DNA from 4 places in the Paenibacillus sp. KACC 21273 genome. Region 1 is predicted to be linked to each of the others. Evidence: riboswitches for the same ligand, from Rfam matches in the RefSeq annotation. Region 1 holds a riboswitch; each other region holds the start of a gene.

Region 1 (7,903 bases):
ATCTCTATACCGTTATCCAAAGTTGCTGGATCTGCTACACTACCACCTATCGTTTTGGCTACGCCTGTGAACGTGATCGCTCCCAGAAAGTTCATCACTGCCGCCATCAAAATCGCTGTACGTGGCGGTAACGCTCGAGTAGAAACCGATGTAGCAATCGCATTTGCTGTATCATGGAATCCATTAATAAAATCGAACGCTAAAGCCAAAAATACGACGATAGCCAGTATCCATATTGAGGTTTCTACCATATCATTCATCGCCCAGATGGATCTCTTGCACTCCAATCAAGAGAATCTGCGCAATCCTACCTCCTTAGTTATCTGTTACAGATTATTGCATCTCTGCATATTACATCCATCTATACTCAGCAAAATGGATCATATGCGTATCTTGTAAGCAATTTTAGGAATTGCGCATAATAATAGATTCGAGTCTATTCGCTACATCTTCGCAAGCATCAGTCGTTGTTTCCAAACGCTCATATATTTCTTTTTTCTTAATAAGTTCGATCGGGTCTTTTACTGTGGCAAACAAATCTTTAATACAGTTACGCAATACGTCATCACCCTGATTTTCCAGATCATTCAGACGAATCGTGTGTTCACGAATAGCCAACAGTTTTTTATGAGACAACAAGTGAATAGCTTTTTGAATTTCATAAGCAGATTCACGCAAAATTTCAGCAAATTGAACAATATAGTTATCCGGCTCAGTCATATGATACATATCAAAACGAGAAGCACAAGCTTCCAGACCGTCTAATACATCATCCATCGTTGTCGTCAAATCCATAATATCATCACGCTCAATAGGTGTGATAAATGTTTTGTTCAGTTCGGTAATAATGGTGTGCGTGTAATCATCACATTGATTCTCGTAAATCTTCATTTGCTTCGTAAACTCTGGAATATCCTTCAAGTTAGGTACTTGTTCCGCAAAGTAATCTGCAGCCTGCACAATTGCATCTGCCATGTTCTCCAGCGTTTGAAAAAAGATATCCTTTTTCTTAACACGCATTTCTATAACCCCTTTTCGAAATTTTGCCGAAAAATGTCGTAAATTAGAATTATGAAAACAAAATGATTTCATAACAACCTTTGTTATCTTATCAATCTGTACATAGGTTTGTAAAGATTCTGTTTACATTTATCATACAAAAATCATACAAAAATCGACTTTACTTTCATCATTTTAGCATATTTTTCCTTATTTACCCGTTTTCGCTCAACTTTTTACCATCTATTGTTAAATGATTTTCAAACGACGGGCTATTAGGGACAATATTGTAATACGTTACGCCAGGGACAAGCGGCACTTCTTGACCACTGCTCATAAAGCGAATTACATCACCACTTTTTTTACTCCATTGACCTTTAATCTGTTGACCCTTTTGAAATAAAATAGCTTCTCCGCCAGCGTCCAGATCCAGACTTAATCTACCAATATCATCTAATACTTTGTAATCTCCACCCAGCACAATAACATTGGACGCGGTTAATGGCTTTCCACTGTTCAAATCAATATGAGGTTCATTGTTCATACTGCGAGTATAGACTCCACTTTTGGCATTGTAGTCATAACCCACTTTATAACTTTCCAGCAAAAATTGAAGTTGGATCGATGTTGCTTTGACTCTTGTGGTAGCAGGTGTTGTCGTGGTTGTGCTGGTTGTAGAATTTGTATTATCTGTAGGATCGGTAGCACTCTGGTTAGGAGTAGCACTGTCAGCAGGCTTATCATTATTATCGGCAGAATCGGTATAGTTATCGAGTGATTCTGTATTTGTAGTATCTGTTACTTCTGTTGTAGATTTCAAAAAAGGATATGTTGGAATAGTTACTTCTTGTTTGTAATCTTTTTTGAGTGCACCTTCACGTAACTTCTCTTCATTTGTATACAAATTATGAGGAGCTTTGCGACTGGAATCTCGCCAGAATGGAGCACTTGCATTAGTAATCTCATCGAGGTGTTCTTTGTGTCCTTGTTGCAAGATACTGTACGCTTCAGGGCTACCACCCGCATGAACCAGTAATGCACCGATACTTTCCCCGATTCCGATCAAGTACGGGCGAATACTTCGCACAGGGCCGATCGTCACATCACCATGATAACTCTGATATACAGCGATTAGACGGGTAATTCCTCCCTCTGCTAGCACTTCATAGACCATATCGGCTTGAGCTAATCCAGATTGCGGACGGGCAGCAGGAGCATTATTGATCATCACTGCAATCGGTCTAGATAGAGAAGGCTGATCAACAGGTAATCCTGTAAGTGGCGCTGTATAGACGACTTCTGCGGGTTTTTCCGGTGTTATCGGTTCTGTCACTTTGGCTGGTTCCGGTTGTTGCTGTGGTGCAGGGGTAGCCACTTCCTCAGATCCGCAAGCGATCAAGCTCATCGTTAACACAAGCGGTACTGACCATTTGGTGACTTTCCATAATCGGGATTGATTCATTACAATAGTATCCTCCTCGGTGTTGAACATCATTAGACAGATCAGTAGCTCATTCTGATGTGCACTAGCAGGATACACTCCTACTATAGAACACACATATGAACTCCAAATGAATTCAATAGTCTCTTTCTTAACGTATGTATGATTCAGAAGATGTTAAACACAGCTTACTATGTATTAAAACATAAGCTTCTTCTATATAGAATACATATAGCGTAATTCACACATTCAAAAGCTCAAAAGTGTTCTCTCAACTATATATACCATATTTTAACAGTACAATAATAAAATATTAAAAATTTATATAAGATTGTGATTTTTATCACATTTAAAAATTTAGTTGTGATTTAAAATAAAGACATGGAAGAGATGATCATCACCAACTCAACAAGTTAACACAGACTTAAAAAAATAATACATTATTCAGGGGAGTGGCAATCATGAACAGATGGCTAAGAGAAAATAGTGTGGCAATGTGGTTATTAACTATCTTACGGGTATACATCGGATTCAAATGGATCACAGGTGGATGGGAAAAATTAAGCAGTGGCGGATTTGATGCTAGTGGATTTTTGACAGGTGCTATCGCTAATACAGGCGGAGAACATCCAAGTGTACAAGCAGGCTGGGGAGCATTCTTACAACACTTTGCTTTACCAAATGTCGGATTATTCAATGTTCTTGTTCCAATCGGTGAATTCCTTGTCGGACTTGGATTGATCTTAGGAGCTTGTACTACACTAGCAGCATTAATGGGAATGGTAATGAACTTTGCCTTCTTATTCTCGGGTACTGTAAGCACTAACCCTTACTTGTTACTTGCTGAAATCTTTATCGTAGTTGCTGGCGCAAACGCTGGTAAAATTGGTCTGGATCGCTGGATTGTTCCTTACCTACGTACTCGCTTTTTCAACCGTCGTAACAAACAACAAGATACCTTGCCTAATCAGCATAAAATAGCTTAACGATACAAATAAACGCATTACTTGGCTTCTACAGAATGATCGATGTTATTCGCAGTAACATACAGATCATCATAAGAATAGCGGAAAGAACCTACTGTTACGTTACACTATACAAACAGAAAATAGTGTTTACCATTCAAAGTCATTCGACACACCGTACTGTAAGCTACGGTATACCGAATGACTTTTTTTGATGGGGTCAACAAACATGTATTCAGCATTAGATCGTATCGTGGTGATTAGTTCGCAATCAATCGACGGGTAAGCGTATTTAACTGCTGCGTCGCTTGCTCTATATCTGTCTGTCCTGCGATCGCAGAGATCACTGCTATTCCATCTGCGCCCGCGTTAAAGATCGGCTCGGCATTACCTGCATGAATTCCTCCAATACCGACTAATGGAATATCAATATGATGGTTCTTCAGTGCTGTAATAGTGCTTGTTCCTTGTACGGCTTGCGCATCAGCCTTAGAGATTGTAGGGTAGATCGGTCCTATGCCTAAATAATCAGCGCCATCTTCAATAGCTTGTCTGGCTTCAGCTACGCTATGAGCAGATACACCAATGATTTTATCATCCCCTAGACGTGCCCGAATCTGATCTGCGGGTGCATCTTCTTGTCCTACATGAATTCCATCCGCATTCAGAGCGATCGCTAACTCTACATCATCATTCACAATAAACGGAATCTGATGAGTGTGGCATATCTGTTGCAGACGTTCTGCCAGCTTATAATACGCTTGCCCTGTTAAAGCGCCAACCCCTTTTTCCCGAAATTGAAAAAGAGTGATCCCTCCTGCAATAGCAGACCTTAATACTTCTTCTGGTGGTCGAGTACAATTGACGCTTCCCATCACTAGATAAAGGCGTAAGTACTGGCGTATATGCTGAGTATCAGGCTTGGTGATCATAGACTCGGCTCCTTTGCTGATAAGCAAAATGATTGGTAGGCCCATGACCGGAACCGATACCCAATCCATCTTCAATCGCTGCTTGAATAAATTGCTTCGCGGTATGTACAGCTTCATAAATAGTTTTGCCTTTAGCAAGTTCTGCTGTTAATGCCGCTGAAAAAGTACATCCTGTGCCATGAGTATGAGGCGTATCAATCCGCTGACTTTCCAAATAATCAAATTGATTTCCATCGTATAACAGATCGATTACAGTAGACGTCGATGTATCATGTCCACCTTTGATCACTACATATGTTGCTCCCATTTCTACAAACTGCTTGGCGGCTTGTTCGCGCTGCTGTAGATTGGTAATCGATAGACCTGTTAATAACTCGGCTTCTGGCAAATTAGGCGTGATAATCTCTGCCAGCGGAATCAGATCAGAGATCAGCGCTTGCAACGCTTCTTGTTGTAACAGCACAGAACCTCCTTTAGCGACCATCACCGGATCAATCACTAGATGTTGCCATTGATACTGTTTTACTTTTGCTGCGACATAACGAATAATATCTGCACTAAATAACATCCCTGTTTTGACAGCCTGGGGTTGTAGATCCGTTCCGATCGAATCCAATTGCTGTACAACACCTTCAATCTGAACCGGATAGACACCTTGTACCCCTGTCGTATTCTGCGCTGTGATAGCAGTAATAACAGACATGCCATAGACACCGAGTTCTTGAAATGTTTTGAGATCGGCCTGAATGCCTGCGCCTCCTCCACTATCTGAACCTGCAATCGTCAATGCTTGATACACGTTCATCTTGTCTCGCTCCTTTATCATATGAATGTATGTTCAATATTAAGCTTTGGATGAAGTGATCTGGGCTCGTGCAGTTACGATCTCCGGGGTGACTAGAGACAATTGATTGATAAATTGCATCTGAAAACTGCCTGTGCCTTGCCCTGCTGTCTGTTCATAGGCAATCTCTGCGGCTATACCGTAAAATGCTAAAGCTTCTGTCACGGCTTCCAGACGTTCTTGAGCTTGTGTAGGATCAGCGACTGCGATAAATGCACCGACTACGGCACTTAGTAGACAACCACCGCCTGTCACTTGCGTTAATATCTGATGACTGTTAGCAATGGTATAGGTGTTCTGTCCATCGGTTACAACGTCTTTTTCACCGGTGATGGCTACAATGCACTTTAATTTTTGAGCAGCCTGCTCTGCGATCTGGATCATATTGCCTTCGCCTGCTCCTGCATCGACACCTTTGATCTGCCACGATTCGCCGATCACATTAGCCACTTCAGCTACATTGCCACGTAAAACATCTACTTGAACGTGTTCAATAATTTGCAAAGCCGATTGTGTACGATACGGGGTAGCTCCTGCTCCTACCGGATCAAATACAACAGGCACACCTGATTCATTCGCTGCACGTCCTGCACGTTGAATCGATTCGACGGTGTATGGATCAAGCGTACCGATATTAAGCACAACTGCATTCGCTATAGCTGCCACATCGGCTACTTCTTCATGCGCATATGCCATAAAAGGAGAAGCCCCCAGCGCCAGCAATCCGTTTGCTGTAAAATTAGTCACGACCATATTCGTAATATTGTGAATCAGTGGATGTTGCGCCCGTACTTTGGCTAGAAAAGTCATTGATATTGCCTCCTATAACGTAATAAAGACCCATCCATCTCCAGAAGAGACAAATGGGTCAAACATTCATTCAGGTATATCACAACATGAGTGAAAATTCAGCCTCCACTTCCCTCCGCTAGTATAATCCAGATCAGGTTCCAAGGGTCCGAAATTGAATTTTCGTCTCAGCCAACAGGCTCCCCTAGTGAAATCAGTAACTATTCGATTGTTCTTTCTTACCATACCACTGGTGAATGATCTGGTAAAGGATTACACTAGAAGAAATCGCGTTTGTAACTGCCAAGCGCTTAGCGAAAGATATTTTGCTATGCAAAAATCATGTTGGATTATATTAGAAGAAGTCGCGCTTATACTGCCAAGCGCTTAGCGAAAGATATTTTGCTATGCAAAAATCATGTTGGATTATATTAGAAGAAGTCGCGCTTATATTGCCAAGCGCTTAAATCATCCAGTGTTGCCAATCGGTCTGAGCGACTTTGCGTTCGGTGAGCCATTGGCGGGTTTTGTCCAGCAGTTCGCGGCGGTGGGTTCCATTGGAATATGTGTGATCTGCTTGGAAAATAATTTCTTTATCACAGCGTCCTTCTGAACGTGTCCAGAATACTTTTTGATACAAAAAAGCATAATCTACCGGAATCACATCATCCCCTGTACCATGAATCACCAGCACATCGCCACCAAATTGCTTGGCTTCTTGAAACGGTTGGAAATTGCCTAGCGAATCAAAGTATACAGGTGTAAACGAGTAACCTAAATGATCGGCTTGTCCTTCGATCACTGCTTGATCGTATTTGTCCCGACCGGTTAATTTGATAATATCGTTAAATGGATGTCCTACTGCTGACCATAGCACCAGACTTTTGACACGATGATCTCGTACAGAAGTAAGAATTGCTACAGCACCACCCAGACTATGACCGATCAATGTGACGCGGGTGGGATCAATGTCACTGCAATTCATTGCATAATCCAGTACAGTACGAGTCTGAGCGACCATTGATTCAAGTCCTTCTTTGCCATAGTCGCCGCCACTTTCACCGCAACCTGCATAATCAAAGCGAACCACCATATAACCGTCAGCCGCCAATTCACGGGCTGTACTAACAAATAGGCGATCCACTCCAATACGGCTGCCAACAAAACCATGGCAGATCACAATTAGCGGTGTACGGCTTTTGCCTCGTCCTGCTGATTGTGGTTCCTGTTCAGGATAATGAATACTAGCTGTCAGATCCAAGTCGTGATGTCGAATGACGATATTGCGTTCCATGATGATTCCTCCTCTTAAATAAACAATTCCGATCAGTTTAATATGCTTTAATCTTGAAACCATATTATCATTAACGCTAGATCATTGTCAACGCAAGGAAAGTATGGCAAAATAGTAGCTTCGAACAACGAGAATGGAGGAATGAATAATGAGCTCAATACGCCAAATGGTTAAAAATATTAACACCGTACGGGATCAATTAAAACCAGAAAATTTGGATTATTATGATGATGTTATTGTACATGTACGGGATGCACGAATTGATCGTGAAGCAGGCGAAGAATTGCTTTTAGAAATGGGTCATCATTTGCTAGAAGCGCAGAAAAAAGGTAAAACTGCCAAACAGTTATTCGGTAAAGAATCGATAGAGTACGGCAATATATTAATTCGTAATTTACCGGAAAAGAAACAATTGAGCAAGCCGATGTATTACTTGATGATTCCGTGGGTAGCGTTAACATGGGTATTTCTTATTCAAGCATTAATGGGACTGTTCAAAATCAGTATTAGCGATTCAGGCATTGTCGGGCAGATCAATGTAGCGACTCTTATTATTGTAGCTGTAGGTTCGATTGCTCTGGTCGAAATGCTTACAAGATTTACCGATCAGCCTGTTGAACAAAGTGATGCGACAAAGCC
Region 2 (7,903 bases), 370 kb from region 1:
TTACGCAAATTAGGACAAGCTGATCGTCTGGTAGGCCCTGTAAAAATGGCAACTGAATTTGATCTCGGACGCGATCATTTGCTCAAAGGAATTGCTGCTGCATTCCACTATGACAATACAGCTGATCCTCAATCTGCTGAACTACAAGGACGTATTCAAGCCGAAGGCTTTGGCCCTGTCGTCAGCGATGTAACAGGATTTGCCAAAGACAGCGAAGACTATAATAAAGTCATCACTGCTTATGAAGAGTTAAAATCTCTAAAAGGTTAATAAAATTAGTAAAGTTTTACAAGTAAAAAGATATTCAAAAGAGCCCTTAATTCGAAGTGTAGTTTATAACACTTTAGAATAAGGGCTCTTTCAGTATATCTACAATATGATTAGCCTAATTGCAGACTAGTAGGCGATTGAGACGGTTTGCCAAACAAGTATCCCTGGGCTAATTCAATCCCGATACTACGGCAAAAGTCGTACTCTTCGCGCCGTTCTACTCCTTCTGCTAACACAGTTGAACCATGTTTTTGCGAACGCTGCAAAATATGAATAATTTTTTGCTGTTTCTCAGCAGAGATATCACAATGATCGATTAAGCTACGATCGATTTTGACATAATCGGGTTGCAGATGATCGATTAATTCGGGCTTGGAATATCCTGAACCTACATCATCCAAAGCAACAGATATCCCATTACTGCGATACACATCAAAAATATTTTGTAACTTAGGCATTTCAACAATATTTTCGGTTTCAACGACTTCAAATACAAAATCTTTAGGATTTAAATGAAGACGTTCAATAGCGGCAAACGTATGACTCAAACAATACTGCGGATTGTAAATAGAAGATGGTAAAAAGTTAATAAAACGTTTGATACCTGGTTGTAAATATTGCGCACTCGTCTCAATCGCTGAAATACGAGCTGCCCGATCCAAAAATGAGTGTAACCCTGTCTGATGCGCAATATCGAATAAGCGATATGGCTGAAATGTAGGGCCATCTATAATCGGACGAAGCAAAAATTCATAAGCAATGACTTGCTCATGTTGATTCACAATCGGTTGCATATGGCTTGTAAATTGCTTTTGTCGAATAATTTCAACAACATCGTCATGCTGTAGTCGATTAACAAATACAGACAATGGCAACCATACTGGCTCTCCGCCAATATCGTCTGAACCTAACAAACCTACAGATACACAAGATGTAATTTCTTCAGGTAAACTTCGTACCCAGTGCATGATATCAAGCATCTGTTCTCTTGATTGATATGAAATAGAGCAAATATCTTCCATGATATACGTATCATAAGACTGTTGTCGAATTAGATTTTCAAGAGAAGAAGAAAGCGGTCGCAAGGACACTGTTCCTTGGTCTTCTATCGGCTGAACATAACTGCAACCGCTACAATTCATAGAGATCCTCCTTAATATTAAAACAAAAACGTAGTATAAACGTGAAAATTAATCGGGTTTAAATAGAGTTGCTTTACTTTTCATTTCTCATATTATAACATCCTCAATCAAGATCACATTAGGCGTTCAGTATATTATCGGCTTTATTTTAATATTTTTGAATACGACAAAAACTGCAATAATTACTATTGCAGTCTTTGAAGTTGATACATTCATCATCCACTCTAGTTACGTTGCTATTAGCTAGCAGGAATCTCGATGGAATCTCCAACTTGAAGCTTCGTTGGATCTGTAATTTTATTGTATTTAGCAAGTTCTTCCCATGTTACGCCATATTTCAGACTAATACGGTACAGATTATCACCTTTTTTGATAATATAGGTTTTCTCATCTGTAGGTTTAGCTGGCTTATCAACAGCTGGTTTTGTCGGTTTAGGTGCTGGAACCGGCTTCGTTGTTGGTTTGGTAGGCTTCGCTGGTGTTACTGGTTTGGCAGGTGTTACGGCTGGCTTGCTACCTGCTGCTGCGCTAGAAAGATTAATTGAATATTTAGCAAAACCATCTGCTGCTTCTCCTACATAAGCAATTGGATCTGCTCCTGCAACTGCTTTGGCACTAGACAATGCATCTTTTGCTTTTGGAGAAGTGTTAAATGTTACTGTTGGGTTGCCTTTGATTGGTGCAAGTGACCAGTTGCCATCAGCAGCCGGATTGATTGTTTTGTTTTCACGAATATAATCGATAATTACTTGACGGTTCTCGTCTGGTGCAGCCAGAATAATACGTTTGCCATCTGGATTCGCCAATTTGGACGAAGAAGCGCGGTAGTTATTTGTAGCTACTACGAATTTTTGTTCAGGATCGATAGCTTTACCGTTAAATTGCAAGTTCACAATACGGTTAGAAGATGCGTTTAGAACAGCACCTTTTGCATCGTATTTCGGTGGTTGTGTGACATCAATTTGGTAAGTAACTCCATCGATAACATCAAAGTTATACGTTGGGAAGTCCATATTGATTAACGCTTGCTCGCCCGATTTGGCTGGATCGATTTGATTGAATTGTCCTGCTGACCATTCCAACCAGTTTTTCACTTCTGCTCCATTAACAAGCACAGCATGGACTGTATTTGGATATACATAAAGGTCAGATACATTTTTGATAGCTATCGTGCCTGCTGGAATATCTGTGTAATAACTTGCTCCTGAACGTCCACCTGCTTTGAATGGAGCTCCTGCAGAAAGAATAGGTAAGTTCTCATATTCTGTCCCTTGAAGTTGTTTCTCCAAGTACCATTTTTGAGCGTTGGTTACGATTTGGATCGATGGATCATCTTCTACCAGTGCAAAGTAACTGGTGATACGAGCAGTAGATTCACCAACAGGTCCACGAATATATCCTAGCGTTTCTTCGTGTTCTTTGTATACAGAATCGACTACACCTTGATCTGCATCAACCAATGCTTTTTTGGTAGCAGTATCATAGATTGGACGAGCTTCTACTTTAGAATCAGAGACTGTCCATTTGTCGCCTTGTTGTTTTAGTTCAAGATCAATAATTCCCAGGTGATCGCCCCAGAAACCTGGCTCTACTGAAGGAACGCCATTAATTGTTCCTTTTTCTAGATCTACGCCTGTTTTACCAGCGAAATCAGCACTAGGGAATACTTTGTGTGCATGTCCGAACATAATCGCATCGATACCTGGCACTTTGCTCAAATACAACACGGAGTTTTCCATCAATTCAGTCTGAGGAATATCTTCAAAGCCAGAATGTGGCACTGCAATAATAATATCTGCGCCTTCTGCTTTCATTTGTGGAATAAATTTGTTCGCTGTTTCAACGATATCTTTAGCAACCACTTTCCCCGACAAGTTTGCGCTATCCCATTGCATTACTTGTGGTGGTACGAAGCCGATAACACCTACTTTAATCGTATGTTTAGCTCCACTTTCATCAGTGACTTCTTTATCCAAAATCAAATAAGGAGTAAAGTAGTTTTTCTCACCTGAACCTGTGCCATCATCTGTATAAATATTAGCATTCACATAAGGGAAGTTAGCGCCTTTGAGAGCGTTACCCAAGAAATCCAGACCATAGTTAAATTCATGGTTACCAATATTTCCTGCATCATAACCCAATTGGTTCATCGCTTTGTAGACAGGGTGAACTTCGCCTGCTTTTAAAGGATCAACTTTGGCTACATAGTCACCTAGCGGATTACCTTGTAATAGATCACCATTATCGATCAATACACTGTTTTTGGCTTCTGCACGCGCATTTTTGATCAATGTTGCTGTTTTGGCATATCCATATTGATCTGTCGCTGCATCTGAATAATAATCATAGTTCATTACGTTCACATGAATATCTGTTGTCTCCAACAAACGTAATTTTACGGTAGATTCAGAAGAAGTGGCTTCGGCTGCAAAAGCAGGAACTGCCGACACTGCAAACAATTGCAGAGCTGCGATGACAGTAATTGCTTTTTTAAATGTTTTGTTTCCCAAGTTCAAAATAAAAAACCCCTCCCAAATATATTCGCATTTGCTTGACCTTTTACTATTTATCTCTATGCCCTATATGTATAACAGCATGAACAAGCAGTGACAATCTACTTAACATGCTGATTTTAAAAAAATCATATTAGAAATTATGATTTAGAGTAGGCAGATAAATAGTAAAAAGGCTACCAAAAGAAACGCATGATAGAATTGTATACTATCAGCTGATATATTTGAAGGGTTATTAGTTCTATTTTTTATGAAAATAAGATTTATTTTGCGAAAAATTCTATAATTTACATGATTGTGTCATGTTTCTTTTCATAAATAATAACTCATTGAGATTAAGGAGTTAAAAAATTAGTATTTCGATCTTTATATTGAAAATACATATCTAAAATTCGATCTAATTGTTCTGATTGGTCTAACACACGATAATCGCGCATCCCATGTTCTTCTGCCATCTGGTTCAATATGCGGCGTTCCTGCTCAATCTGTTGTTCTATTTGTTTTAAGTTCAAGGAAACCACCTCCAGTATATTTCCTTATATCTTGCTATCAATGAGACTTTCATTTTATTCCATCATCGTCATTTTACAGGTTAGTCTATAAAATATTTCTATATACCTTTTTATACCTTATTTGAGTATACCTTATCAAGTTCCTCAAGTACCTATTTTATCCTTTTTATGGAAAAATAAAGACGAAAAAACTCGGAATTTGAATTTTGCATTCATTTCTCTTGTTTCGCAAATTTCAAATTCCGAGTCATTTATGTGATAACTGCTATCTTAAACAATTAAAGTTGTATCAGATTACGCAGTCCACGTTTTTTTGTTACCATCTTGATCTGTATATTCAATCGTTTGTGGTTTGATATCTAGGATCACATAATCAGGATCTTCTGGACCGGAGAACCATTCTTTAAATTCTTCTTTCCAGACACGTTTTTTCAATTCGTCGTCTGTAGATACAGCACTTACACCTTCGATTTCAACGACTTGATTAGTGCCGCCTTTTTCATAACCCAACAATACATAACAGTTCGGATTTTTTTCTAACTCTTCGACTTTATGTGTTTTGCGGTTTGTCGCGAGATGAATATTCAAGCCTTCGTTATATAGCGCCATGTAGCGTACTTTAGGTTTGTCGTTTTCTACTGTACCTAGTGCACAAAATGGATTACCTTCTAATGCAGTTAATATCGCTTGTTCTTCAGCTGTTTTACTCATGATCAATCTCCTCCTGTATATAAACGTATGGGTGTATTCAATATCTATGTCTATGTATATCTATTCGATACGTATAGAAGAATATTGAATGGAACTTTTGTTAGTTACAAACTTCCGTATATGTAAATACCCTTAGCCAGCGAGACTGAACCGAAATACACTGTCTTTTGCTGATGACACCGCATTCTCTTTACTGGACAGTTGATACCCTCTGGTCTATAATTACAATGTAAAAAAACCGCATATGTACAGGGGAGCTAGTTGCAACTGGCTGAGAGTGTATTGTGATAAATACAGACCCTTATACCTGATCTGGATAATGCCAGCGTAGGAAAGTAACAAGTCGTTATATGCTGTACTCTAGCTTATAATTGCACCTATGTCGTCCCGATGGGGGCGTTTTTTTTATGCCTTTTATCCAGTACTACAGGATTGACTATTTGAGCTAGAAGAAAGAAGGATGACGGTAATGAGAACTCAAAAAAGGTGGCGTCAAAGCTTACCGTGGTTAATGGTAGGTTTATTGTGGATCACCACTGCATGTGGTTCAGCAACAAGTACAAGCAATACAGCCAATCAGGCAGGATCAACATCTGCACTTAAAGATGTGAAAGTCGTGCTCGACTGGACACCAAATACAAATCATACTGGCTTATATGTTGCCCAAGCACTGGGCTATTATAAAGAAGCAGGATTAAACGTCGAAATTATTGCTCCCGGTCAAGGTGGAGCAGATACCATGGTCGCTTCTGGTGAAGTGCCTTTTGGAATCAGTTATCAAGAAAGTGTGACTCAAGCGCGTGTACAAGGAGTGCCTTTAGTGTCACTCGCGGCAGTTATCCAGCATAATACATCTGGCTTTGCCGCTCCTACAGATCGCGGAATCAAAAGCCCTAAAGATATGGAAGGCAAATCCTACGGTGCATGGGGATCGCCTGTTGAAGAAGCGGTTATGAAATCAATTATGGATACCGACGGTGGCGATGTTAGCAAAGTCAAAAGTGTTAATATCGGTAATGCGGATTATTTTACAGCTGTACAAAAAGGAATCGATTTTGCATGGATATTCTATGGATGGACAGGAATTGAAGCAGAACTTCGCGGACAACCATTAGATATGTTATATGTAAAAGATTATTCAGATCAATTAGATTATTATACGCCTGTTATCGTAACCAATGAGAAGCAGATCGCTACCGATCCTGCACTGGTGAAATCATTTATGGCGGCAACCAGTAAAGGATATGAATATGCAATCGCTCATCCTGATGAATCAGCAGATATATTGCTCAAAGCAGTACCCGATCTTGATCCTGCACTGGTCAAAGCTAGCCAAAAATGGTTATCTCCACGTTATCAAGATGATGCCAAACGCTGGGGCGAGCAAAAACAATCGGTCTGGGAAGGTTATGCCGATTGGATGTTCAAGCAGAAATTGTTAGACAAACCGTTAGATGCAACCAAAGCGTATACAAACGATTATTTACCTGAAGCCACCAAATCATAAATAGAACATAAGGAGATGACTACTATGGCACACACCCTTTTAAGTATTCAGGTTATTCCCAAAACTCAAGCTGGTGAGAACTCTTACGATTATGTCGACCGGGCAATAGAAGTGATTCAAGCCTCCGGTGTGAAATATGAAGTGCATCCACTTGAGACCACGATGGAAGGCGAACTTAGCGAATTGTTAGAAGTGGTTCGTCAAATGCACGAAGCGTTAGTGGAAAAAGGAAGCCCCAGTATTATTTCTCAGATCAAAATTGCTCATAGTCCAACCGGAATCAGTATGGATGGATTAACCGAGAAGTACCGCTAATGTCTACGATGAATACATGGTGGAACAGGCTATGGCCGCCCCTCGGGGCGGTTGTTTTATTACTGATTATCTGGCAACTGGCAACCAGTCTATTCCATATTGAGACATGGATTCTTCCTAGCCCTGCATTGATTGGACATGAAGCATGGAGTGAGAAAGACCGACTGGGCTTGCACACATGGGCGACGTTAAAATTGACACTATCCGGCTTTAGTATAGGTGTTGCTTTTGGATTACTGGTCGCAGGCGTGCTTCATTATATTCCTTTTCTACGTTCAGCATTATATCCATTATTGATCTTGAGTCAAAATATCCCTACGATTGCTCTGGGACCGCTACTCGTTATCTGGTTCGGATTTGGGATATTGTCCAAATTAATTGTGATTATTCTGGTTTGCTTTTTCCCGGTGACCATTGCGGCGCTGAGCGGACTGGCTACTACCGATCGTATAATGCTTAATTATATGCAAATGATCGGCGCTTCTAAAAATCAAATCTTTTGGAAATTAGAATTACCTTTTAGCTTACCTTCGATCTTTTCTGGAGTTAAAATTGCTGCAACGTATAGTGTGATGGGCGCTATTATCGCTGAATGGATTAGCAGTAGTGAAGGGATTGGCTATTATATGATGTTGCAAAAATCAGCTTTTCGCACCGACCATATGTTTTTAGCGATACTGGTAGTTGTAGTGATCAGTCTTATGTTATTTATGCTAATTAATATGATTGAAAAATGGTGTGTTCGCTGGCATCACCCTGCACAACATCGTGCTGTCAAAGGAGGTTCTAAAGATGTCGCTAAATAAACCTCAACATACAACTTTATCGGTGAACAACTCTATTCCACTGTTAGCATTACAAGGGATCGGCAAATCTTTTACACAGGGCAAGCAATCGTTACATGTGCTGCAAGACATTTCGCTGTATGTAGAG
Region 3 (7,903 bases), 920 kb from region 1:
CAATCTCTTCATCCACATGAAGCATACAGAACTGCGAATCCGGGTCTTGAAACATCACGCCACATTGAGGGGCTAACTGAATCTCGCCTTCCACTTCAGCTTCTACATGTTCAGGAATAATACCGGACAATGCAGATAATAGCGTCGACTTGCCACTACCACTTGGCCCTAGAATCAATACTTTTTCTCCACGTGAAATCGATAAATGAATGTCTGTTAATACATTTTCTTCTCGCTGATAAAAACGTACTGACAGGTCTTTACACCCTAGAAGCGATTCCATTCGCATTTCCCTTCTTCCGCCGTACTTTCATAATTTCGTATTGATCCAGTACCCCTGTTTTGCACAAAGCTTCTACAATAATTTTGGCTAACCATCCACCTAAAATCATTCCACTGATCACTTGAATAACCAGAGTCGTAATCAATACTTGTGTGGTGTAATAGCCGAATCCATTAGCGATAACGTTATACAATACTCCACCTACTGCCGCCAGCGCTCCTGATAACATTAACGTCATCAAGTTATAACGTTTGTAGCCAAATACAGCAAAAGCAATCTCTGCTCCAATCCCTTGAAACACACCGATCAATAAAGCAGATAATCCAAAATGGCTACCTGTTAACAGCTCTACAGCCGCCGCCGCTACTTCAGCAATCAATGCCGCCCCTGGCTTACGAATAATATAAGCTACAATCGGGCTTGCAATAATCCAGATGCCGAACATAAATCCTGCACCTACAGGCCCCACTAATGCAGAGATCGGTATCCATAATGTCGACCATCCTAGATAAATAACGCCACAAGCCACCGCCAGAATAACAGTCAACACCACTTCTTTCATTTTCCATGTCATAGAGATTGATGAGGAACTCATACGCGTGCAACCTCCATCGGCACAGGCCAATCTTCCAGAGTGTACGCCATATCCCAGAACATATATTCAAACTGACAACTTAGAAGAAAATGCTCTTTCATACGCGCCCGATGTGCAGGTGTCGTCTGCTCTGCCCATTCATCCAACCGAGCACAGAATTGATGAGTAATCGTATCGGTACGATTGCCATAAAAGTTAATCCAATCATAAAAAGGATGGGAGGCATCAGGCTTCACTTCATCCAATAATTTCACGCCAATCTCCCAATACGTCCACGGGCAAGGCAACAATACCGCCAAAATATCGCCTAAATCCCCTTCATGAGCCACAGTTAACATATGACGAATATAATGATGAGAAGAAGGAGAAAGCGCATATCCTTGCAAATCTTCATACTTGACGCCAGCCACCTCGCAAAAGTTATTATGAGGATGAATTTCACTATGAAGCACAAATGAAATTTGCTCGTTAAACATTGCCATATCTTCACGTGTTGGGCATTTCGCAATTGCCGTTCCATAGATACGCATAAAAGAATTCAAATACTCAAAATCTTGCTTTACATAATGGATCAATTGCTCGCTACGCAGATCACCTTTGGCAATCCCTTGTACAAATGGATGGTTAAAAATCGCTTCAAAAATAGGGTCTGCGGCCTGTCTAATTTCCTGTGAAAAACTCATAACTGTATCCTCCTTAGATTGAAGCATCGATAAAGACGCTTGGTTAATAAAGAAGGACCACTACTGGAATATATGGAAAAATACATGCAAAAAAGCCGCCCCGTGATGGAGCGGCAGAATAGGTGTACGTATATGTACAGGTACCCTTGCACAGTCTCCACTTTCCTACGCTAGTATGAACTAGATCAGGTTCCAAGGGTCCGGGATCTTCCCGTCTCAGCCTACACAAAGGCTCCCCTAGTGGTCATTCGATTCATTTGCATCTTACTGTACACACGATTGAACAGACTGTCAACTGCTATAACCTCAGTAATCTTTCCTTTTTTAACAGTTATAGGGTTATAAAATGGTGTAAAATATAATTATTAGTAAGGATTGACGCGTAAATTTAACTATCTAAACAGAATTGAGTTGATCTCGATGACACGTAAAGTGGTATTGGCAGGTGGCACAGGATTTATCGGGCAGTATTTGGAAAAAAGATTTGCAGCATTGGGTATTGAAGTGCAGATCATTTCCAGACAATCTCCGCATATCGCATGGGATGATCATCAAAGAATTGTTCAAGCTCTCGACGGAGCAGAAATGGTGATTAATCTAGCGGGTAAATCGGTCAATTGTCGTTATAACGAACAAAATAAACGTGAAATTATGAACTCTCGAATCGAAACCACCCAGATTCTTGGAAACGCTATCCTGGCTTGTGAACATCCGCCTGCGCTTTGGATCAATTCCAGTACAGCTACCATTTATCGCCATGCAGAAGATCGCCCTATGACCGAGACCAAAGGCGAAATCGGTAGCGGATTTTCGGTAGATGTTGCCAAAGCGTGGGAAGAAGCTTTTTTCTCTTTTAGCCTTCCCCATACCCGTCAAGCCGCACTACGGATTGCTATCGTATTAGGGCCCGGTGGTGGTGTGATGACCCCTTTCAAAAATCTAGTTCGCTTCGGGCTGGGTGGTCATCAAGGGTCAGGGAAGCAGATGTTTAGCTGGATTCATGTCGAAGATTTATTTCAGATTATTTTATTTATTCAAGAGTGGGAATCGCTTGAAGGAGTATTCAACTGCACGTCTCCTAATCCGGTGACCAATCGTGAACTGATGGCAACGATGCGCAAAGTGATGCATCGTAAAGGCGGTCTACCTGCGTCTACATGGATGCTTAATCTAGGAGCTAGAGTGATTCGGACGGAACCTGAATTGGTGCTTAAAAGCCGTTGGGTGATCCCTAATCGTCTCATCAAAGAAGGATTTATGTTCAAATACGGACGGTTGGAACAAGCACTGCACCATATTTTGCATACAAAATCATAACATCATACCGTACAGACGAACATGACTTTTAAAATAAAGCAAAAAAGGGTATCGTAGAGGTAGACTTGAGTAACAGCTTGAATAGCTTACTCAAAAATTAGAGTTAAAGGTGTGCTTATACGTGCGAATTAATAAATATATTAGTGAATCTGGAATTACATCCCGCCGGGGTGCTGATAAATGGATCAATGAAGGTATTGTCACAATCAATGGTGTGGTTGCCGAGCTAGGCAGTCAGGTCGAAGAAGGCGACGATGTGCGGGTCAAAGGCAAACCGATCAAAGTCGAACAAGAAAATGTCTATATTGTGCTCAACAAGCCGGTAGGCATTACCAGTACAACCGAGCGCCATATTCGGGGCAATATCGTAGATTTTGTCAATCATCCCCTGCGTATTTTCCATGTCGGACGATTGGATAAAGATTCGGATGGCTTGATTATGCTGACCAATGATGGCGATATCGTTAATGAGATTTTGCGTGCTGAAAATAAGCATGAAAAAGAATATATCGTCACTGTAGATCAACCGATTACGCCTTCTTTTCTCAAACAAATGGCTTCCGGTGTAGAGATTCTAGATACAGTTACGTTACCTTGTCAGGTCGTTCAACAATCCAAATATGTATTCAAAATCATTTTGACGCAAGGATTGAATCGTCAGATTCGCCGCATGTGTTCTGCACTTGGCTATGAAGTTCGTGCGCTACGCCGTACGCGTATTATGAATATCCGTCTGGGCAATCTACCAACAGGCAAATGGCGCGACCTGACAACCGATGAACTCAATCGCCTATTCCGCGATCTGGAATATACGCCCAAAAAACGCTAATAGACCAAAAATGTAAAAAAACCTCTTTTATAATCTGTTACCGAATGTAAGGTAGCGGATTAATTAAAAGAGGTCTCTTTCACTTAAATTATTATTTTATTTTTTTAAAACAGTATACCAATCTGGCGGAAATCCTATTAATGTTCGATCTATTTCTGAATACATATCAAGTAAACTTTTAAGTTTTTCTAACCAATCATTCCATACATCTTTGTTTGGGATGAAGTATTTCATAATCAAAATAACAGAAAAAACTTTCTTATCATCTATAATTTTGGGCTTATCTTTTTTAAATAATTGAGGAGGATGTGGAAAATTTCTATTGTACACTCGTCCATAATGAGCACATATATTTCTAAGATTACTAATCGAATGTAGCCAACTACTTACATAAAACCCTTTTATACCATCATAATACATATATCCTATGTAGTCTTTATCTTCCTTCTTCAAGTTTTTGAACAATTTAGATATCATTCCAAAAGTAGTAATTTCCATAGCTACCCATACAGGAAACTCACCAGCATATTTCGAATAATAATGCTTAACAAAAACATCTTTAGACAGCTCAAGAGTTCTATTTAATTCTTTGATAAAATTATCATGCTTATCTGAATCCATAAAGTTTTCAGCATATATATAACCCATGCCATCATATTTTTGGGAAAGTGTAAGAGAAATATGTGTACGCATAGATATTTCAATAGCTTCAGTAACTTCCATTACCAAAGATCTTAATTTTAGATCAAACTCATAAAGACGATAAATATTCTCGAACGTGACATTTTTGTTGAATTGATCTCCATTTTTTAGAGATAAAGTATATGCAGTTAAGCGATAGTAACTAACATGGGTAAGTATACTCTTCGCCCATTCTTCATTCCCAATAATTAATCCTCTTGATTTAAAAATATCTAATTGCTCTTCAACAGTTTTGGAAGGCTTAACAGAGTGAGGGATACTTTTCATCGTATGTAAATAACTCCATATAAAAAAATTGTCTCGCCCTGGTGCGCAACCTTGAGGTATGCGTGGCGAGATCTGTTATCTTAATTATAAAGGATTAGCGTATATCTATCAACACTATTTACTTGTAAAATACTTTTTCTACATTGTATTTCGCATGTAGTGTATTGATAATGTACGTCTCGTAAATTTCACGATCCATAGCGTTGTCGATCAAGCATACTTCAATCTTAGTAACTTCATCACGGTGATCTTTGATCGGTGATACGGTATCTTCGAAATGCTTTTTGATACGAGGTCTAAGCTTACGTGCTTTACCGACAAATAGTAATTCATCTTGTTCGTTATAGAACATAAAGATACCGCCTGTTTCACGCGAAATAAGATGAAAATCGGTAAATCCGTAAATATGGCTAAGCTCAGGGTTAATTTGTTTGGTAATCGTAACATCCGCTGTCGGGATTGTTATAGTAATCAATATGGTCACTTCCTCATTCTATATAGGTGTTCATCCTATCATAATTTACACTGCAAAACTACGAATACTCTCATCTTACCACGTTGCTGATCTGCATCTCTATATGATTTTGCTAGTTATGGATGAGGTATGGCTCTATTTCATCACATGATTTGTGCAAATGCTATACCTTTTTCCACCACATGCCTAAGGAATGAGGTGCTGTATACGTAAATCCATACTGTGCATACAATTGGTCTGCCGGCGGGTCAGCGAATAGTACTGCATGAGATTGAAGAGACATATTCTTTTCCAAGTATGTTGTGATCTCACGCATAATCGCTTTGCCGTAACCTTTGCCTTGATATTCTGGGCGCACACAGATATCGGTAATATGAAAAAATAATCCGCCATCTCCTACGACCCGTCCCATCCCGATCGCTTGTCCTTCTTCTTCCAACACAACAGCAAATAGGGTATTCGGTAATCCTTTACTTGCGCCTTCGACACTCATTTCGCTCAGCCCGGATACTTTACGCAACGTTAAGTACTCTTCGATTGCTGGAATACGATGAACAATCTGCATGTATGTACAACTCCTTTTTTTTATCTCACATGATAACAAATAATCCCTATACTGCATACGAATGTATACAAATAAAGTTGACGCTCTCTATTAATGGTTAATAACTTAGTAAAAGATGAAAAGGTTGGTGACATTACATGGCGGTACATAACCAAAAAGATACTACGGTAGAACCTACAATAATTATTGGAGCAGGACTGGCAGGTCTATGTTGTGCTTTTGAATTAGCCGACCAAGGCAAGTCTGTAATCGTTCTTGAAGCGGCTCCTTATATCGGAGGAAGAACAGCCAACTGGGTCGAAGACGGCATGGAAGTCGAATCTGGATTTCATAAATTTCTAGGTTACTACACTGTTCTGCCTGAAATTTTGAAAAATGCAGGTATTTCGATGAGCGATATGGTTCACTGGGAAGAAACCACCAATATTCGTCATACGGAAGCACAGGGTACATTTGGGTTAGACCCTTTCAAAGCTCCTCTCAAAACGATTGCGGGTGCACTTGGGAATAACGATCTTATCTCTCCAGCAGACAAAGCATCGTTGATTCCTTTTTTTGCAGCCGGATTTAAAGATTATGTCAGCAACCCGGATAAACTCGATCAATCTTCGATCAAAGAATACGCTGAACAGCATGGTGTATCTACCGATGCGATTGAGCGATTGATTCAGCCGTTATCATCAGGCATTTTCTTTTTACCTATTGAAGAATATTCTGCGTATGCGTTTTTCGGTCTATTTGCCCCAGCTCTGCCACGTATCGCCAAAGTACGTATCGGTGCTTTTAAAGGCGGAATGACTGATGTCATGACAGGCCCTCTTGCCAAAGCGATTGAAGAACGTGGTGGACAGGTGCTAACGAACAAAACGGTAGCTCATTTACTATATGATAATGACAAAGTCGTTGGTGTGCAGTTGGAAGATAGCTCTCAAATTTATGGCGAACAAGTAGTTGTTGCTACAAATATCCGTCGTGCTCAAATGCTATTATCCGAACATTTCCATGCACATGAGTGGTTCCAGGATTTCTTATCGTTAGAATCGATGCCTTATATTACAGCTCAATTTGAAGCGACAGAAAAATTAGCAACCGTCGATCATACGATGTTTGGCCCGGGTACACAATTAGGTTCGTTCAGCGAACAATCTCGAACTACATTTGAACGTCCAACTGGACGAGCTTCGATCATTCTGGTTGATCCTGATACATTAATTGATCTACCGGATAAAGAAGTATGGGAAATCACCAAAAAATCACTTCACGATGTCGATCTTCCTAATGTAGATACGATGACACAGTATCGAATTATACGGGGCAAAGAAAACTTTTATCGTCTGGCAAAAGGCAATGAACACAAACGTCCGAAGCAGATTACTCCAATTGATGGACTATTTCTTGCAGGTGATTATACTGATCAACCGCTCCTTGCAACTATGGAAGGTGCAGCTATTTCAGGTAGACGAGCAGCAACCGGTATTTTAAAAGGAAGAGTCATTTAAGAATACAATTAGCAATAAGACCTTGTCATAGGACAAGATCTTATTGCTAATTTTTATAATTATACTTATAGAGCTGTAAAATATTTTGCACTCTCGACCATCGGTGTACAATCGCTGTGATCGCCTACTAGATTAATCTCAAAAATATAATCTTTGCCTTTTACAAAAGGCTTTACCATCTGCCAATCGATCAGACCTTCACCCAGTGGCAAAGAATCATGAACTTGTCCCATACTATCCACCAGATGATAATAGACCGCATATGGAGCGGTACGTTCAAGCACATCGCGTAATTTCTGATTATCTCCTCGAAAAGCGATAAAGGTATGACTTACATCAACATTCAACGGCAAAGCTAACGGAATAATAAGATCATCTATTAAGTATGGATTGGAATAACAAAATAGCCCTTCTGTTGAATCTTCCCAGACAATCTGTTCACGTCCATATTCTAAAATAGCAGCAATTTCTTCTCGCAATGCGATTGTACGTTCACGTGAAACTTCTGCATTTTCACTACGTACATAATGTGCATGTAACACACACTTTGCACCTTCTGCTTTACAAATTTGAACCAATTGGCGTGTTGATTCATGATAAAATCGGCGCAGCTCGATATTTGTACTCATAATATCTAAAAATGTATTTTGATATCGGGATGGATGGTGTAAATATACTGTAACTCCTC
Region 4 (7,903 bases), 2.3 Mb from region 1:
GTATTTACGATTTTGTACAATTAAACCGCGACACTCGTGATCTTTTGCAAGCACGTGGAGCAACTGTACAATATAGTGAAAAAGATGGTAAACATTTGTGGGGCTTCTGGCAAAAAGAACTTCCTGCTGCATTAAAATACTTTTTACCTGAAATCTAAAATTTGTAGTTCTTTAAGTACTTACAGTAGAAATCGAACTTTCAAACGGCTTATATTGATGTTCGCGCTTTCATAAGCAAAAAAATCTATAACTCGTTTGATTGCTCGTCTTTTCTATTGTATCTGTGTGATAGAAAGTTATGCAACTACAATTTCAATATATCTTTTTTTATTTATACTAAATTCACATATAAACGATACAATAGATCTCTAGTATGAGATGAAACGAGGGCTGATTCATGTTGATGAAGCGTGCTATTATTTTCTCGGGTGGTCAATTACATCCTGACTTTTTGCAACAAATTCAAGAAGACGATTTGATTATTGGTGCTGATCGTGGAGCACTATTTTTAATTGAACATGGTATTCATCCCCATGTGGCTGTAGGAGACTTCGATTCACTGACCGATCGTGAACATGATCTAGCAAATATCAAAGCTAACAGTGATCAATTGATTGTCTATGATTCGGTTGAAAAAGATTGGTCTGATACCGAAGCTGCTTTTGAAATAGCGATGGAACGTCATATTCGCGATATTTTAATTTTAGGGGCACTGGGTACACGATTTGATCATACGTTGGCCAATGTACAACTTCTTGTACGGGCGGTTCAACATCAGGTAAGTTGCAGCATTATGGATATGAATAATTATATTTCCCTTACCAGTACACAAGCCGTTATTGAAAATCGTGGTTTCCCTTATATTTCTTTATTGCCTATTACATCTGAAGTGACCGGCATTAATCTTACCGGATTTCAATATCCATTAGAGCAAGCTACTCTACGGATGGGTCAATCCCGTGGTATTAGTAATCATCTAATCAACGAAGAAGGTACAGTCAGTATCGAAGGCGGTCTATTGTTAATTATTCAGAGTAGAGATTAATTGTTATATCGTTTCTGCAGTATAGTTCTCTACTCTATTGAATAAGTAACTACAATTGAATCGATTTGTTTAACTCTTTTATGCACTTTGCTACTTTTATTTACTTTGCTATATTTGTTTGATCCTTTTATTTTGCTACATATGTAAAAATAAATCATCACTAAAAAGCAACAAAATCAAAAATCCATCGACCAGAGAGCATTGCTGGTTCGATGGATTTTTTGTGTAATGAGCCTTAGTCATGAAAATTAATGAAGCAAGTAGAATCTTGCGTATCTAACAACAAGAACAAAATAAGAAGTAATACATACTGATCTCTTATGTTGATCAACTATACATAAATTCTTACTCTATACTCTTTCATTCCTAAAAATTATATTTTGTCATGATGATCTAGAATATTTTGTACAAATTCTGTTTTGGCTTGAGTGTATGCTTCTCGATCATCTTTGTTGTCTATTGCTAAATGTTGCTTCAATTGCCCGTATTGCTCTGCCCATTCTGGATGTGCGATCAATCGATCCCGAAACAGAAGTTGATTTTGCCATTGCTGACCTTGTTGCAATACGATATGCAAATGAGCTGCACGCTTATCATTGATCACTTTGACAAAAAATCGGCGATGCTGTTTACCATCTAATTCAGGCGGAACGTAATGCCAATCTTCTTTTTCCAATATAGGAATAATAACTGGTAATTGATCAAATGAATCTGTAATTGCCATCATATCTATAATAGGTTTGGCAGGAAGATTGGGTATCGCTGTACTACCAAAATGTTCAATATGTTGTATATCCACAGGAGATAGTAACTGCGTTAATTCATTTGTATAGAATTTGCCCTGCTCTATCCATTGTGGATCAGGTGGTGCAATCTCTACTGATTCTGTTGCCCAGATCGGCCATGTCGATTCATTCTCAATATTAGTCATCCTATTCCCTCCTTTTCAACCAAAATAACGATGATATAAAGTGCGTGCTTCTGCTATATCTTTTGTACCATGCACCATAACACGACCATCACGGAAAATAACAAAACGCTGTTCATTTGGCATTATCATAGATACCAAAAAAGGAGTAACACTCACTTGATTTTCTTCAAGCTTGGCTAAGCGTTGAGCGGTCTGCTCTAGATCTATTATCATTTTTTGTGCTGGACGAATCTGTACCGTATCTCTACCGCATAGTACTTCTGTTTTACTTTGACCCGCTTGAGTGAGATGGGGATACGTAGGTTGGCTACCACAAGAAGGACAATTTGGCTTGCGTGCACTATTCATTTTGATAGAGACCTGTTCATTATTCCATAAGTCAAATGATAACAATGTACCACGTAATTGATCTGTATTACCGCTAAGAAGCTTAATGGCTTCTGTACACTGATGAGCTACAACCATCTGAACAGCAGGAGGAATAATACCTGAAGTATCACAAGTATCTCCTCCAAGTGGTGCAGATTCCATTAAGCATTGTAGACAAGGCGTGATTCCTGGGATAATCGTAAATGTAATGCCGTAGCTTCCTACACAACCACCATATATCCAGGGAATATTATATTTTTGCGAAATATCATTAATCATTAATCGAGTCTCAAAATTATCTGTCGCATCCATGATCAGATCTACCCCTTTGGCTAGATCATTCATTTCATCAGCCGTTACGTCTGCCATATGTGCTTCAATAGTTACGTCAGAATTAATCTGTTGTAGACGACGTTGAGCAGCGATAGCTTTGGGCATACGATCTTGAGCATCTTGTTCTGTAAACAGTTGTTGTCTTTGCAAATTACTCCATTCTACATAATCGCGATCTGCAATAATTACTTTGCCTACTCCTGCACGAACGAGTGTCTCTGCGGAGCTAGAACCCAAAGCTCCAGCTCCTACGATAAGAACAGTAGCTTCTGTCAAATGTTGCTGACCTTTTTGACCTAAAGGAGTAAATCGCACTTGTCTGGAGTACCGATTATGTTGTTCTGGTTGTTGCTGGTTATTGGTATTATTCACGTTCAAGTCGTGATCATCCCTTCTGCTGGACTGCTCGCCACAGCATACTCACGTACAGGAATCATGCCTGCTTCCCTTCCTAATCGTCCTGCTTCCACACCTAGCTTCATAGCTTTTGCCATTTTGACAGGATCCGTTGCGCCAGAGACAGCACTATTAAGGAGTACCGCATCGGCTCCAAGTTCCATCGCATACGCAGCATCTTTCGGTGAGCGTATACCGGCATCGACAATCACAGGCACAGTCGCTTGATCAATAATCCATTGCAACGCCGAAGGATTAAGTATTCCTTTACCAGAACCGATTGGGGAAGCTCCAGGCATAATCGCATGTACACCAAGTTGCTGTAAGCGTTTGGCTAACATATAATCGTCAGAGATATACGGCAGAACAATAAATCCTTCTGCTAGCAAGACTTCGCAAGCTTTGACCGTCTCTAAAGGATCAGGTAAAAGCAACGTATCATCTCCGATAACTTCTACTTTTATCATATCACATAATCCAGAAGCTTTTGCCAGACGTGCTATCCGAATAGCTTCTTCGGCTGTTTTGGCTCCTGCGGTATTAGGCAATAGTTTATATTTTTGGAGATCTAACATTTCTAGAAAATTCGGTTCATTCACTTGATCCAAATTCAATCGTCTTACTGCAAATGTTAGCACTTCTGTGCCCGATGCTTCTACCGCCTGATTCTGAATCTGCAAATCTGTAAACTTCCCTGTGCCTAGTAACAGTCTCGATGTAAATGTATGTGTACCTATCGTTAACAAATCAGCCACCTCCTACAAAATGTACAATCTCTAATATATCTTTGTCTGCCAGTGTAATATGTGGATGCTCTTCTTTTTGCAAAATTTGTTGATTATGTTCTACAATCACTGTTTTGTGACCAAGAGATAATGATTCTAGCAATTTGGATACTGTGTTGTATTCAGGTTCTACATATTTCCGATGACCATTGATAATTAATTCCATGTAGTCACTCCTTTAGCTGTAGATCGAGATTTCGATGATAAAGATTTCGATTTTTGCAAAGCTCGTTCTGGTGAAAAGCGATCAGGAATATGCGCTGTGTCATTATTTATTAATGCCTCTGCCATCCATTTGGCTGTGCCAGCAGCTAACAACATCCCATTTCGATAATGCCCTGAAGCTGTCCATAATCCAGCAAGCGGTTGAATCCTTCCTAAATAAGGTAATTCATCCGGTGTTCCAGGACGTATCCCTGACCAACAACGTTCAAACGTAGCTGATCCTATCGCAGGCAGAAATTGCTCTGCTCCCGACAATAACTGAGCAATCGCAGAAATATCTACTGTTGTATCTGTACGTTCTGGTTTACTGGTAGCTCCAATCCAGATGCGATGATTACTTTTGGGAATAATATAAATGCCTTCTCCATAAATCGTATGTCCAAGATATTGAGAAGAAGTACTGACTTCAATGAGTTCTCCTTTGACCGGTACCAAAGGTAAACTATACTGCTCTGTTGCTAGCAATTGTTGTGTACTCAAGCCTGTGGTTAACACTACTTGTTCAGCGTAGATTTCTCCTTGATTAGTGATTACACCTGTAATATAATTTTCACCTTGCGAATGCAGTAAACGGTATACTTCTGTCTCAGGATAAAAATCGACATGATGCTGAATCGCTGCTTGAACAAGCGCTTGATTAAACAAAGCTGGAATTAATTGCGGTTCATCTGGATTGTAGATCATTCCAGAAGGAGCATAAATATGTGGCTCAACTTGTGCTAGATATGATGGGCTCCACCACTCTTTGCGATCTACTTTTGAATCGTTATGTGTAGAAGCGGAAATATGACTTTTATTTGGTAAAGGAAATAAATTTTCATCAAATGTCTTGTCATACCTTTGATCTGCTTGAAGTGGGTCTTTATGTCTTAAATGTAATTCTTGCTTGGTCAGTGGTAGCAAAAATCCTTCTGTTCGCAGTCCAATATCAATCCCTGTTTTCTCCAATAGATCAGTCGCAAGCTTGCTATATAGCGATTGACTGTATAATGCCAATTGGTACAATTCTGGATGAGCAAAATGTTCAGAATGAGCCGCTAACATCCCTCCTGCTGCACCTGATGCGCCAGAAGCTGGTTGATTTTTTTCAAGCAAAGCTACTTTGACTCCTTGCTGCGCCAGTTCATAAGCAATAGCAGCACCGATCACTCCAGCACCTACAACGATTACGTCATAATGATTAGTTTTGAGATTAGATAGATGAACCATCAGCCGATTCACTTCTTTCCTAATGATTGTAGATGCGTAGAAGTCATATATTGCATACTTTGGCTATACAACTGACAGGCATGCTGAGGATGTTCTGCTTCAAAAACACCAGACATTACAGCTACCCCTCTAGCGCCTGCTTGATGAATATCTTGGCAGTGTGATGGCTGAATACCACCTATTGCAATAACAGGTATAGATACCGCATGACAAAGCTTTTCCAATTGATCCAATCCTTGTGGAATCAGATCAGGTTTAGAGTTAGTCGAATAAATATGACCGTAAAAAAGATAATCTATCCCTTCACTTTGAGCTTGTAATGCTTGCTCTATACTGTGAACAGATCGCCCGACTTTCCATAGTGAAGGAGGATCATCTGCATTTACATAAGACATATGTTCACTTAAATGCACACCCCCTATTTTTAGATCCGCTGCTAATTGAGGTCGACTATTGATCCTTATTTTGGATAGTGGTACTCCTGTGTGCATGAGCTGCTGGACAGCATTAATAATCTGAGAATCAGACCACTTTTTTTCACGAATATGAATAGCGGTTGTCCACGGATGTATCTGTGAAGCTACCTTTACAAACTGGTAGATCGATTGTTGACCTGTACTGATTGCATGAAGTTCCATATCGGTATATACCCTCCTTTCCTCAAAAGTGTATAAGCAAACGCAAAAAAGCCACTTCTTATTATTCAAGAAGTGGCTAGTATAGACCTAGAAAATAATGAGCCTTGTCTGAGAGCAAACAAGATTATTTTAAAATAACGGAAACCATATTTTAGATCACCATAAGCTGCTCCTGTACAAAATAATTACTATTCTATACAGTAAAAGACTTTATCGTTAATATGATCTAACATTTCCGAAACTCTGCTACCACTTCCCTACGCTGGTATGATCCAGATCAGGTACAAAGGGTCCGAAAGCAATATCTGCTTTCATCTCAGCCTCAAGCGGCCCCCCTAGTGCATTCAAGCTATTCAATTTGTTATTCATCTTAGCAAAGACTATTCAATAAAGCAAATGATTCTCAGACTCTTTATAAAGTCATTTTTCACAGTTCATTCTAAAAACAAATGAGTACAACTAGCTACGACATCTTAAAAAGATGGAAAATCTTTTATTTCGCTTTAGCTTCAGACCACTGCTCAACATCCCAAATTTTAGTAACCCAATCTTCATAAAATTCAGGTTCGTGAGACACGAGCAATACTGTACCTTTATATGCTTTTAAAGCGCGTTTTAATTCATTTTTAGCATGAACATCCAAGTGATTGGTCGGTTCATCGAATAATACCCAGTTGCTTTCACGCAGTAATAGTTTGCACAAACGAACTTTCGCTTGCTCTCCACCACTTAGCATACGCATTGGGCGCGTGATGTGCTCATTTTTCAGACCACAACGTGCCAGATGACCACGTACTTCATTTTGACTTAAATGTGAAAATTCATTCCATACTTCATCTATCGGTGTCAATTGGTCTGGACGTACTTCCTGCTCAAAATAAGCAGAATGCAAATAATCGCCAAGATAAGTTTTACCACTAACCGGTTGAAGTTTACCTAGAATAGTTTTGAGCAATGTTGATTTACCTACACCGTTACAACCAACAATCGCAATTTTTTCACCACGTTCAATATTCATTGTCATTTTAGGCAATAAAGCATGTGTATATCCAATCTCAAAGTCTTTACCTTCAAAGACTGTTTTACTACTTGCACGAGCTTCTTTGAAATTAAATGTTGGCTTAGCAAATTCTTCTGGTTTGTCGATACGTTCGATACGATTTAATTGCTTTTCACGACTTTTTGCACGACCGGATGTAGATGCACGCGCTTTATTTTTTTGAATAAATTCTTCTTGTTTTTTGATAAAATCTTGCTGTTTTTCAAAGGCTTCGATATGTTGATGCTTTTGAATATCAGCCATTTCTAAAAACTTATTATAATCAGCTGTATAACGATTTAATTTGGCAAATTCCAAATGATAAATTACATTCACGACTTGATTCATAAAATCTGTATCATGTGAGATCAATACGAAAGCATGTGGATATTCTTGTAGATAACGAGTTAGCCATTGAATATGCTCTACATCCAAATAGTTGGTAGGCTCATCCAGCAACAAAACATTAGGCTTTTCCAGTAATAGCTTGGCAAGCAGTACTTTGGTACGCTGACCCCCGCTCAAAGCTGTTACGTCTTTATCAAGTCCAATAACATTGAGTCCAAGACCGTAAGCCATATCTTCAACTTTGGTATCTAATAGATAAAAGTCTCCTATTTCCAGTTGCTCTTGAATATCACCCATTCGTTCTAACAATACTTCCAATTGTTCCGGGGATGCTTCAGCCATCTGATTGGTGACTTCATTTAACTCCTGCTCTAATTCTAGCAACGGAAGAAAAGCATCTTTCAGTACATCACGTACTGTTTTTCCTTCTGTTAACTTGGTATGCTGATCTAAATAACCATAACGTACACGCGGAGCCCATTCGACTTTACCGCTATCTTTCAACAGTTTACCTGTCATAATATTCATCAATGTTGATTTGCCAGCACCATTTGCACCGACTAAGCCTACATGCTCTCCAGCAAG

Evidence for each region. Region 1 has a riboswitch for thiamine pyrophosphate ahead of thiM (hydroxyethylthiazole kinase). Riboswitches for the same ligand answer to the same signal wherever they lie in the genome.
Region 2: it holds a riboswitch for thiamine pyrophosphate, as region 1 does, so the genes downstream of both, PQ460_RS21805 (ABC transporter substrate-binding protein) here and thiM (hydroxyethylthiazole kinase) in region 1, are expected to answer to the same signal.
Region 3: it holds a riboswitch for thiamine pyrophosphate, as region 1 does, so the genes downstream of both, tenA (thiaminase II) here and thiM (hydroxyethylthiazole kinase) in region 1, are expected to answer to the same signal.
Region 4: it holds a riboswitch for thiamine pyrophosphate, as region 1 does, so the genes downstream of both, PQ460_RS10325 (thiamine phosphate synthase) here and thiM (hydroxyethylthiazole kinase) in region 1, are expected to answer to the same signal.

What each region holds. Positions count from the first base shown of each region.
Region 1 covers NZ_CP117876.1:4,585,706-4,593,608, forward strand. The annotation lists gene PQ460_RS20070 (inorganic phosphate transporter) at 1-251, opposite strand, end outside; gene PQ460_RS20075 (DUF47 domain-containing protein) at 406-1,020, opposite strand; gene PQ460_RS20080 (DUF3048 domain-containing protein) at 1,214-2,461, opposite strand; gene PQ460_RS20085 (DoxX family protein) at 2,899-3,426, shown strand; gene thiE (thiamine phosphate synthase) at 3,666-4,337, opposite strand; gene thiD (bifunctional hydroxymethylpyrimidine kinase/phosphomethylpyrimidine kinase) at 4,321-5,142, opposite strand; gene thiM (hydroxyethylthiazole kinase) at 5,182-5,991, opposite strand; TPP riboswitch at 6,085-6,187, opposite strand; gene PQ460_RS20105 (alpha/beta hydrolase) at 6,434-7,264, opposite strand; gene PQ460_RS20110 (DUF1129 family protein) at 7,413-7,903, shown strand, end outside.
Region 2 covers NZ_CP117876.1:4,957,860-4,965,762, forward strand. The annotation lists gene PQ460_RS21780 (mannitol-1-phosphate 5-dehydrogenase) at 1-270, shown strand, start outside; gene PQ460_RS21785 (EAL domain-containing protein) at 381-1,412, opposite strand; gene PQ460_RS21790 (bifunctional 2',3'-cyclic-nucleotide 2'-phosphodiesterase/3'-nucleotidase) at 1,652-3,928, opposite strand; gene PQ460_RS21795 (aspartyl-phosphate phosphatase Spo0E family protein) at 4,261-4,437, opposite strand; gene PQ460_RS21800 (pyridoxamine 5'-phosphate oxidase family protein) at 4,732-5,148, opposite strand; TPP riboswitch at 5,389-5,500, shown strand; gene PQ460_RS21805 (ABC transporter substrate-binding protein) at 5,618-6,655, shown strand; gene PQ460_RS21810 (MTH1187 family thiamine-binding protein) at 6,680-6,970, shown strand; gene PQ460_RS21815 (ABC transporter permease) at 6,979-7,776, shown strand; gene PQ460_RS21820 (ABC transporter ATP-binding protein) at 7,763-7,903, shown strand, end outside.
Region 3 covers NZ_CP117876.1:155,124-163,026, reverse strand. The annotation lists gene PQ460_RS00780 (ABC transporter ATP-binding protein) at 1-283, opposite strand, end outside; gene PQ460_RS00775 (ECF transporter S component) at 261-857, opposite strand; gene tenA (thiaminase II) at 875-1,561, opposite strand; TPP riboswitch at 1,707-1,810, opposite strand; gene PQ460_RS00765 (TIGR01777 family oxidoreductase) at 1,982-2,878, shown strand; gene rluF (23S rRNA pseudouridine(2604) synthase RluF) at 3,000-3,707, shown strand; gene PQ460_RS00755 (Abi family protein) at 3,804-4,676, opposite strand; gene PQ460_RS00750 (nucleotide excision repair endonuclease) at 4,795-5,151, opposite strand; gene PQ460_RS00745 (GNAT family N-acetyltransferase) at 5,315-5,716, opposite strand; gene PQ460_RS00740 (hydroxysqualene dehydroxylase) at 5,854-7,215, shown strand; gene PQ460_RS00735 (sugar phosphate isomerase/epimerase family protein) at 7,281-7,903, opposite strand, start outside.
Region 4 covers NZ_CP117876.1:2,277,322-2,285,224, reverse strand. The annotation lists gene PQ460_RS10360 (alpha/beta hydrolase) at 1-158, shown strand, start outside; gene PQ460_RS10355 (thiamine diphosphokinase) at 398-1,045, shown strand; gene PQ460_RS10350 (GrpB family protein) at 1,419-1,976, opposite strand; gene PQ460_RS10345 (MoeB/ThiF family adenylyltransferase) at 1,992-3,050, opposite strand; gene PQ460_RS10340 (thiazole synthase) at 3,053-3,820, opposite strand; gene thiS (sulfur carrier protein ThiS) at 3,822-4,025, opposite strand; gene PQ460_RS10330 (NAD(P)/FAD-dependent oxidoreductase) at 4,016-5,293, opposite strand; gene PQ460_RS10325 (thiamine phosphate synthase) at 5,302-5,931, opposite strand; TPP riboswitch at 6,169-6,278, opposite strand; gene PQ460_RS23515 (ATP-binding cassette domain-containing protein) at 6,425-7,234, opposite strand; partial or broken gene PQ460_RS23510 (ATP-binding cassette domain-containing protein) at 7,393-7,903, opposite strand, start outside.